Regions from separate parts of the Streptomyces rimosus genome, predicted to be linked through region 2. Evidence: riboswitches for the same ligand, from Rfam matches in the RefSeq annotation. Region 2 holds a riboswitch; the other holds the start of a gene.
What was found. A riboswitch is a leader RNA that binds a small molecule or an ion and turns the genes downstream of it on or off. The one in region 2 is predicted to bind cobalamin.
Positions count from the first base shown of each region.

Region 1: linked by a shared signal. The riboswitch ahead of nicT (Nickel transporter NicT) and the one ahead of metE (5-methyltetrahydropteroyltriglutamate--homocysteine S-methyltransferase) in region 2 are both predicted to bind cobalamin.

Region 1 is NZ_CP023688.1:6,523,022-6,526,533, forward strand. Features, by position in the region: gene CP984_RS28250 (VOC family protein) at 15-515, shown strand; gene nicT (Nickel transporter NicT) at 631-1,848, opposite strand; cobalamin riboswitch at 1,847-2,059, opposite strand; gene CP984_RS28260 (ABC transporter substrate-binding protein) at 2,263-3,360, shown strand; gene CP984_RS28265 (FecCD family ABC transporter permease) at 3,360-3,512, shown strand, end outside.
Region 2 is NZ_CP023688.1:8,539,638-8,543,149, forward strand. Features, by position in the region: gene metE (5-methyltetrahydropteroyltriglutamate--homocysteine S-methyltransferase) at 1-1,344, opposite strand, end outside; cobalamin riboswitch at 1,535-1,761, opposite strand; gene CP984_RS37440 (hypothetical protein) at 1,941-3,503, opposite strand.

The DNA.
Region 1 (3,512 bases), 2.0 Mb from region 2:
GGTGAGGGATTGACGTGGCGGTACGGCGGTTGAATCACGCGGTGCTCTACGTACGGGACGTGGCGCGCGCCGTGGCCTTCTACAGCGAGGCGCTCGGGTTCCGGGTGGATACGGAGATTCCGGGGCGGGCCGCGTTCCTCAGTGCGGAGGGGACGGCCAATGATCACGATCTCGGGCTGTTCGCGGTGGGGGCCGCGGCCCCTGGGCCCGAGCACGGCCGGGTGGGGCTCTACCACCTGGCGTGGGAGGTCGGGACCCTCGGCGAGCTGGCGGACGTGGCGGCGGAGCTGGCGCAGCGGGTCGCGCTGGTCGGCGCCACCGATCACCTGGTGTCCAAGTCGGTGTACGCGAAGGACCCGGACGGCAACGAGTTCGAGGTGATGTGGCGGGTGCCGCGCGAGGACTGGCCGGGCCCGGACGAACCGGACCGGCTCCGCCCGCTCGACCTCGAAGCGGAGCTGGCCCGCTGGGGGCGGGACCTGAAGACGGGGGCGGCGGCGGGGTCGGCCACCTGAGGGGAGGGAGGGGCAGGGGGTGGGGCGTACCGCGTACCGCCTCGCCGGCTCCGTAGCGCTTCGGCTCACCCCCGCCCCGGCACAGGCCCCGTCAGCCGTCCCCCCCCGGCCTTCGTCAGCCACCCTCCCCGGCCCCGGCCCCGGCCTCCGCTCCCGAAGCCCGCGCCGACCAGCGCTTCTCCACCCCGGCCAAGCGCCAGTACGCCAGGGCCGCCGCCCAGACGACCACGAACAGGCCGACGATGATGAAGCCGACGTTGTCCAGGTCGATGGACGAGATCCAGTCGGTGACGCCGTCCTTCAGGTCCAGCTTGTCGTGCAGGACGGTGACCAGCTCGATGGTGCCGATGAAGAACGCGACGGCGATCGACAGGCCGGTGATCGTGAGGTTGTAGTAGACCTTGCGTACCGGGTTCGAGAACGCCCACTGGTACGCGAAGTTCATGAACGTGCCGTCCAGGGTGTCGAACAGGCTCATTCCGGCCGCGAACAGCAGCGGCAGCACCAGGATCGCGTACCAGGGCAGACCGGCCGCCGCGCCGCTGCCCGCCATCACCATCAGCGTCACCTCGGTCGCGGTGTCGAAGCCGAGGCCGAAGAGCAGACCGAGCGGGTACATCTGGCCGGGCCGGGTGATGGAGCGGGTGAAGCGGCCCAGTACGCGGTTCATGAAGCCGCGCGAGTCGAGGTGCTGCTCCAGCTCCGTCTCGTCGTACCGGCCCTCTCGCATGGCGCGGAACACCCGCCAGATGCCCGCCAGCGCGACCAGGTTGAGCGCGGCGATGAGGTACAGGAAGCCGCCGGAGACCGTGGTGCCCACGGTGCCGAGCACCTGGTGGGCGCGCGAATCGTCGTCCAGCAGGGTGCCCGCGAGCTGCGCGCCGCCGGCGACCAGCGCCGCCATGGCGACGACCACGCTGGAGTGCCCGAGCGCGAACCAGAAGCCCACGGAGACCGGCCGCTTGCCGTCGGCCATCAGTTTGCGGGTGGTGTTGTCGATGGCGGCGATGTGGTCCGCGTCGAAGGCGTGCCGCATGCCGAGGGTGTACGCGGTCAGGCCGAGGCCGACGCCGAAGACCTGCGAGCCCACCGCGTAGTGGTGCGGCACGACCAGCAGGAAGAGCACGCCGAAGGCCACGATGTGCAGCCCGGCGATGACCGCCATCAGCCCCGCGGTCCGCACGGTGTCCTGCCGCCGCCAGCGGAAGTCGGGCAGGGGGGAGGCGGGAGCGGCTGAGGACGACGCGGCCGAAGTGGGGGAAGGGGAAGAAGGGTAGGGGGGATCTGTGGACAGGGGCATCCGGTGGTCACGCTCCAGCACCTCGTGGATCAGTTCGTGAGATGCCGTGGCCGGTCTCCTGGCTGACGGGTGTGCGCGCCCGCCCCAACCTTCCCGGCCGCGGGCTGCGGCCAGTGGCTCCGTACGGCGAAGGGCGCGTACGGACAGGGGCGGGAACTTCCCGATCACAGTGGCGAGGGCCGCTCCGGCCTGGACCTTACGGTCGTCACCGGTCTTCCCGAACACCACGGCCCGGACACTCTAACGCCGTCGCTGCCGCCGGTCAGCGCCCCGGCCACCGGGCCACTGCCTCGGGAACCCGGGGCGCCGGTTGCTCGACTACCTGATCCGGGCCCGCGCCGGCGGGCCGTCGGACAGTCGAGAGGCAGGGAGAGCGGGCATATGCGTCCTCGCATGAATGGGCACGTGGTGGGGCCGGGACCGGGGTTGGGGGCGAAGGGCCGGACGGTGACGGCGGCGGTGACGGTGCTGGCGGTGGCCGCGCTGGCCGCGGGGTGCGGCAGTGCCGACGGGCGGGAGTCCGGGAGGGCGGGCAGCCGGGACGACGCGGCGGGTGGCTTTCCGGTCACCGTCACCGATTGCGACGGGCGGAAGACGACCTTTTCCACGGCGCCGCGGAAAATCGTCACGAGCAATGCGGCGAGTCTGGAGATGCTGCTTCGGCTGGGTGTCGAGGACCGGATTGTCGGCACCGGATTCCCGCCGGGCAAGGGCACGTTGCCGGGTGAACTCGATGCTCGGGCGCAGCGGGTGCCGGTCCTGGGCAAAACGGTGATCCCGAAGGAGAAACTGCTCGGCTCCGGGGCCGATCTCTACATCGACACGTTCGCTTCGATGGGCAACATGGGCGGGGCGGCGACCGGCCCCACCGAGACGGAATTCGCCGCGGCGGGCATCAAGCACGTCTATCTGGCCTCGACCGCATGCGCGCCGCGCAAGAAGGTGCCGCAGCGGGATCTGTCCGCGGTCGAGGGGGACATCCGGCGCCTCGGGCAGGTCACGGGCACATCGCCGAGGGCGTTGCAGCTGGTGGCGGAGATGGAGAAGAAGGTTTCCGGGGTACGGAAGGCCATCGCGGACGTACCGGCGGAGAAACGGCCGTCGTATTTCTTCTTCGATTTCGACGCGGGAACGAAGCAGCCCGTGGCCGTCTGCAACCGGCAGGTGGCGAACGCGGTGCTGACCGAGGCCGGGGCGCGGAACGTCTTCGCGGACTGCGCGGGTGATTTCCAGCGGGTCTCGTGGGAGGACGTGGTCGGCAAGGACCCGGACTGGATCCAGCTCGGTGTACGGAACCGGGGCAGCGCCGCGGCCAATGAGAAGGCGTTCGGTGAGGCCGAGCAATTCCTCCGGACGTTCCCGGCCACGGCGGGGCTGCGCGCGGTGAAGGAAGGGAAATTCCTGCGCATCGGCTCGGAGCGGACGACCATCGCGGGGGTCGGCAACGCCGATACGGTACGGCGGATCGCGGCGACGCTGTATCCGGACCGGCTGGGCGGCGGAGAGGGCACGGATGGCGTGGCTGCCGGCGGGGCGGGCCGCTGATGGGGCGGTTGGTTGCGGGGCGGGCCCGTACGGACGCGGGGCCTGCCGGTACGGGCGCGAGGCCCGCTCGTACGGACGCGAGCCCCGCCGGTACGGCCTCGGGCCCCACCGATGAGGCCCCGGACCCCACTCGTACGCCCCCAAGCCCCGCC
Region 2 (3,512 bases):
GGAGCCGATGGTGGTGGTCGGCAGCAGGGGCAGGCCCAGGTGGGCCCGCTGGGCGGCGGCGCGCTTCGCGTACGGTGCCGAGCGGCGGCCGTCCGCGTCGGTGACGGCGGCGGAGCGGGCGCGTACGGCGGGGTCGTGGGTGATCGCGGAACCGGCGCGGGACGCCAGGTCCGCGCGGTTGGCGGCCAGTTCGGCTGCGATCGTGTGGGTGCCCTGCGCCAGGCCGCGGGCGAGCGTGGCGATCTCGGCAGTCTTCTGCCTGGCGAACGCGAGCCAGCGCAGGATCTGCGGGTCGATGTCGCGCTCGACGGCGGCGTCGAGCGGCACGTGCAGCAGGGAGCAGGAGGCGGCCACGTCGACCCGGTCGGCCAGCCCCAGCAGGGTGCCGAGCGTGGCCAGCGACTTCTCGTAGTCGTTGATCCAGATGTTGCGGCCGTTGACGACACCGGCGACCAGGCGCTTGCCGGGCAGGCCGCCCGCGGCGGCGAGCGCGTCCAGGTTGCCGGCGGCGGCCTCGGTGAAGTCCAGCGCCAGACCGTCGACGGGAGCCTTGGCCAGGACCGGCAGGGCCTCACCGAGCTGGTCGAAGTACGAGGCGACCAGCAGCTTCGGACGGTCGGTGAGGGCGCCGAGGTCGCGGTAGGCGCGCTCGGCGGCGTTCAGCTCGGCCGGGGTGCGGTCCTGGACGAGGGCGGGCTCGTCCAGCTGCACCCACTCGGCCCCGGCCGCGCGCAGATCGCCCAGGACCTCGGCGTACACCGGCAGCAGCCGATCGAGCAGGGTCAGCGGTTCGAAGTCGGCGGCGACTCCGGGGGCGGGCTTGGCCAGCAGGAGGTAGGTGACCGGGCCGACGAGCACCGGACGCGGTGTGTGCCCGGGGGCGAGCGCTTCTTTCAGCTCGCCGACCTGCTTGGCGGAGTCCGCGGCGAAGACCGTGTCGGGCCCCAGTTCGGGCACCAGGTAGTGGTAATTGGTGTCGAACCACTTCGTCATCTCCAGCGGCGCCACGTCCTGCGTGCCGCGCGCCATCGCGAAGTAGCCGTCCAGGGCGTCGGCCTCGACGGCGGCGCGGTGCCGGTCCGGGACAGCACCGACCATGACGCTGGTGTCCAGGACGTGGTCGTAGTACGAGAAGTCACCGGTCGGCACCTCGTGCACACCGGCGTCCACCAGCTGCCGCCAGTTCGCACGGCGCAGGCCCCGCGCGGTCTCCATCAGGGCGTCCGCGGTGACGCGGCCCTTCCAGTAGCCCTCGATGGCCTTCTTCAGTTCCCGGTGCTGACCCTGGCGGGGGTAGCCGTACACGGTGGCCCGTGCTGCCGCGGCTGCGGGCTTCGCTGTCACGGAACTCTCCTTCGCGGAAGTGTTCTTGAGTACGTCCCGGAAACGGGACGAGAACGCGAAGGAACGACGCGTCGGACGAGCCGCGAAGCGTGCGCCGACGCTTCTGCCCGCCTGACATGTACGGTTCCGGACCATGTCCGGAACGCTCCCAACCCGCCCTCGAGGTCTCCGGGAAGACCGCGCACGCATGGACGCGCGCGGGCAACGGGCAGGTCTTCGGACTCGCGGGCACGCCTGCCGGGCTCTCCCGGCGGGCACCTACTGGCCGTCGCTTCCCGGATCCGCGGCCCGGATCCAGTGCGTATGACGGCGGTCGTTCCCGCTCACCGCTGCGGGGCAGTCCCGGATTCCCACCGGGTTCCCTCTTACGACGCGTCTGCCTGGCGGGCAGGGCGAACCAGCTGCACCGGACACAGTAGATCGAGCGGGGCCCGAGCGGACAGCCCTGTTCATATGGCGGGACGGGCTATGAGACGGGGGAACGTCGAAGCCGTACGGACCCGGTGGGGACCGGGTCCGTACGGCTTCGGCTTTGGCGCTGGGGAACCGGGTCCGCACGGCCTCGGTTTCGGTTTTGGCGCTATGTGGCGGAGGGCTCAGCCGGCAGGCGGCTGCGACGTGGCGGAGGAGAACCGGCCGGACGCGAGCTTCCATTCGCGGTGCAGGGTGCCCAGCGGAATGCGTTTCTGGAAGAGCGGAGTGCCGAAGATCGTCAGCTGGGCCTGGAGTGAGCCGCTCAGATCCAGCCCTCCGAAAGCCTTCCAGTCGGCCGTGACCGAACCCTTTCCGTCGGAGGAACCGATGGCCGCGGCACTGGCCTCGCCGCGCAGATACGGAGCGAGATCGGCGCTCACACCGACCGCACCGTACAGGCCGACGCTCGCCTCGGTACCGAGCGTGGCCTTCGCCTGGCCCGACGCCGTCACAGCCGCCTGTACCGGGGTGGAGTGCATGCCGGATTCGCTGACGGGCTTCCAGCCCCCGGCCCAGGAGTAGCTGCCGCCGACCCGGAAGTCGCCCTTGAGGTCCTGCTTGATGTCGACGCTGACCCGGCCGTCCGCCTCGACCGCGAGGTAGCACGTGAGGTCAAGATTGACGACGACCGGGACCGGGCCGACCTGGATGACCGGATCGGCGTGGAGCTTGGCGAACGGCACCCGCATCGGCTTGCCGCTCGCGGTGGAGGCGGCGGCCTGGCCCTTGAAGCGCCACTGGGAGGACCAGTCACCGGACAGCCCGATGAACGCGCCTCCGGGTGCCGTGTGGTTGGCGGGTGCGGGGGAGGGCGTGGCGTGCCCGCGGCTGCCGTCGTAAGTGAACTCCACCTTGGGCGACAGCTGCACGAAGCCGGCGACCGAGGCCGCGGCGCTCGCCGGGGCGTCCTCCGCGGTGGCGACCGAAGCGCCGACGTCCAGGCGCAGACTGCCGAGGGGCAGCGAGGCGCCGTGCGGCCCGAAGCGGCGCTCGCCGTTCTTCGCCCAGGAAACCTTCACCCCCTTGACCAGCGGCTCGACCGAGACGGCAGCCGGATCGACGGGCACCTTCCCGTCGGCCTTGCCCTTGCCCAGCAGCGCGTCGAGCGTGGCCGGCGCGGTGTTGACCTCGGTGCCCTTCGCCGTCGTGCCCCGTACGGCGGTGACCTTGGCCAGGACACCGCTGGGGGCGCCGGGAGCGGGCGCGCTCGCGATGACGTCGCCGACGGCCACGGCCGAGTTCTTCGCGGGAGCGGAGGCGGAGGGAGTGGGGGAGGGGGCGGTGGATGCGGAGCCCGAGGGGGAGGGGCTCGGGAGGTGCTTCGCCGGGCTGACGACGACCGCGCGGCCGCTGCGGCGGTCGTACGAGGCGACCCGTACCGCGGACTTGTACTGCGGGCGTCCGTCACCGGACGGGCGGGCCACGGCCGCCGCACCGGCAGGGCCGGACGACGAGGGAGCCGCACCGACGGCCAGCCGCTGTCCGCCGCTGCCGCCCTTGCCGGCAGTGACGTCGGCGGCGTCATGGCCCTCGGCGGCCTGGGCGGCGGTCGCCCCGGCGCCGGGTTCGACGGACTCGCCGGTGCCGGCGTCGGTACCGGCGCCACTGCCCGACGAACAGCCGGAGGCCAGCAGGGAGATGACGGTCAGGGCAGGTATGAGCGCCTGCTTGGTGATCGTACGCAAGGTGAGCCC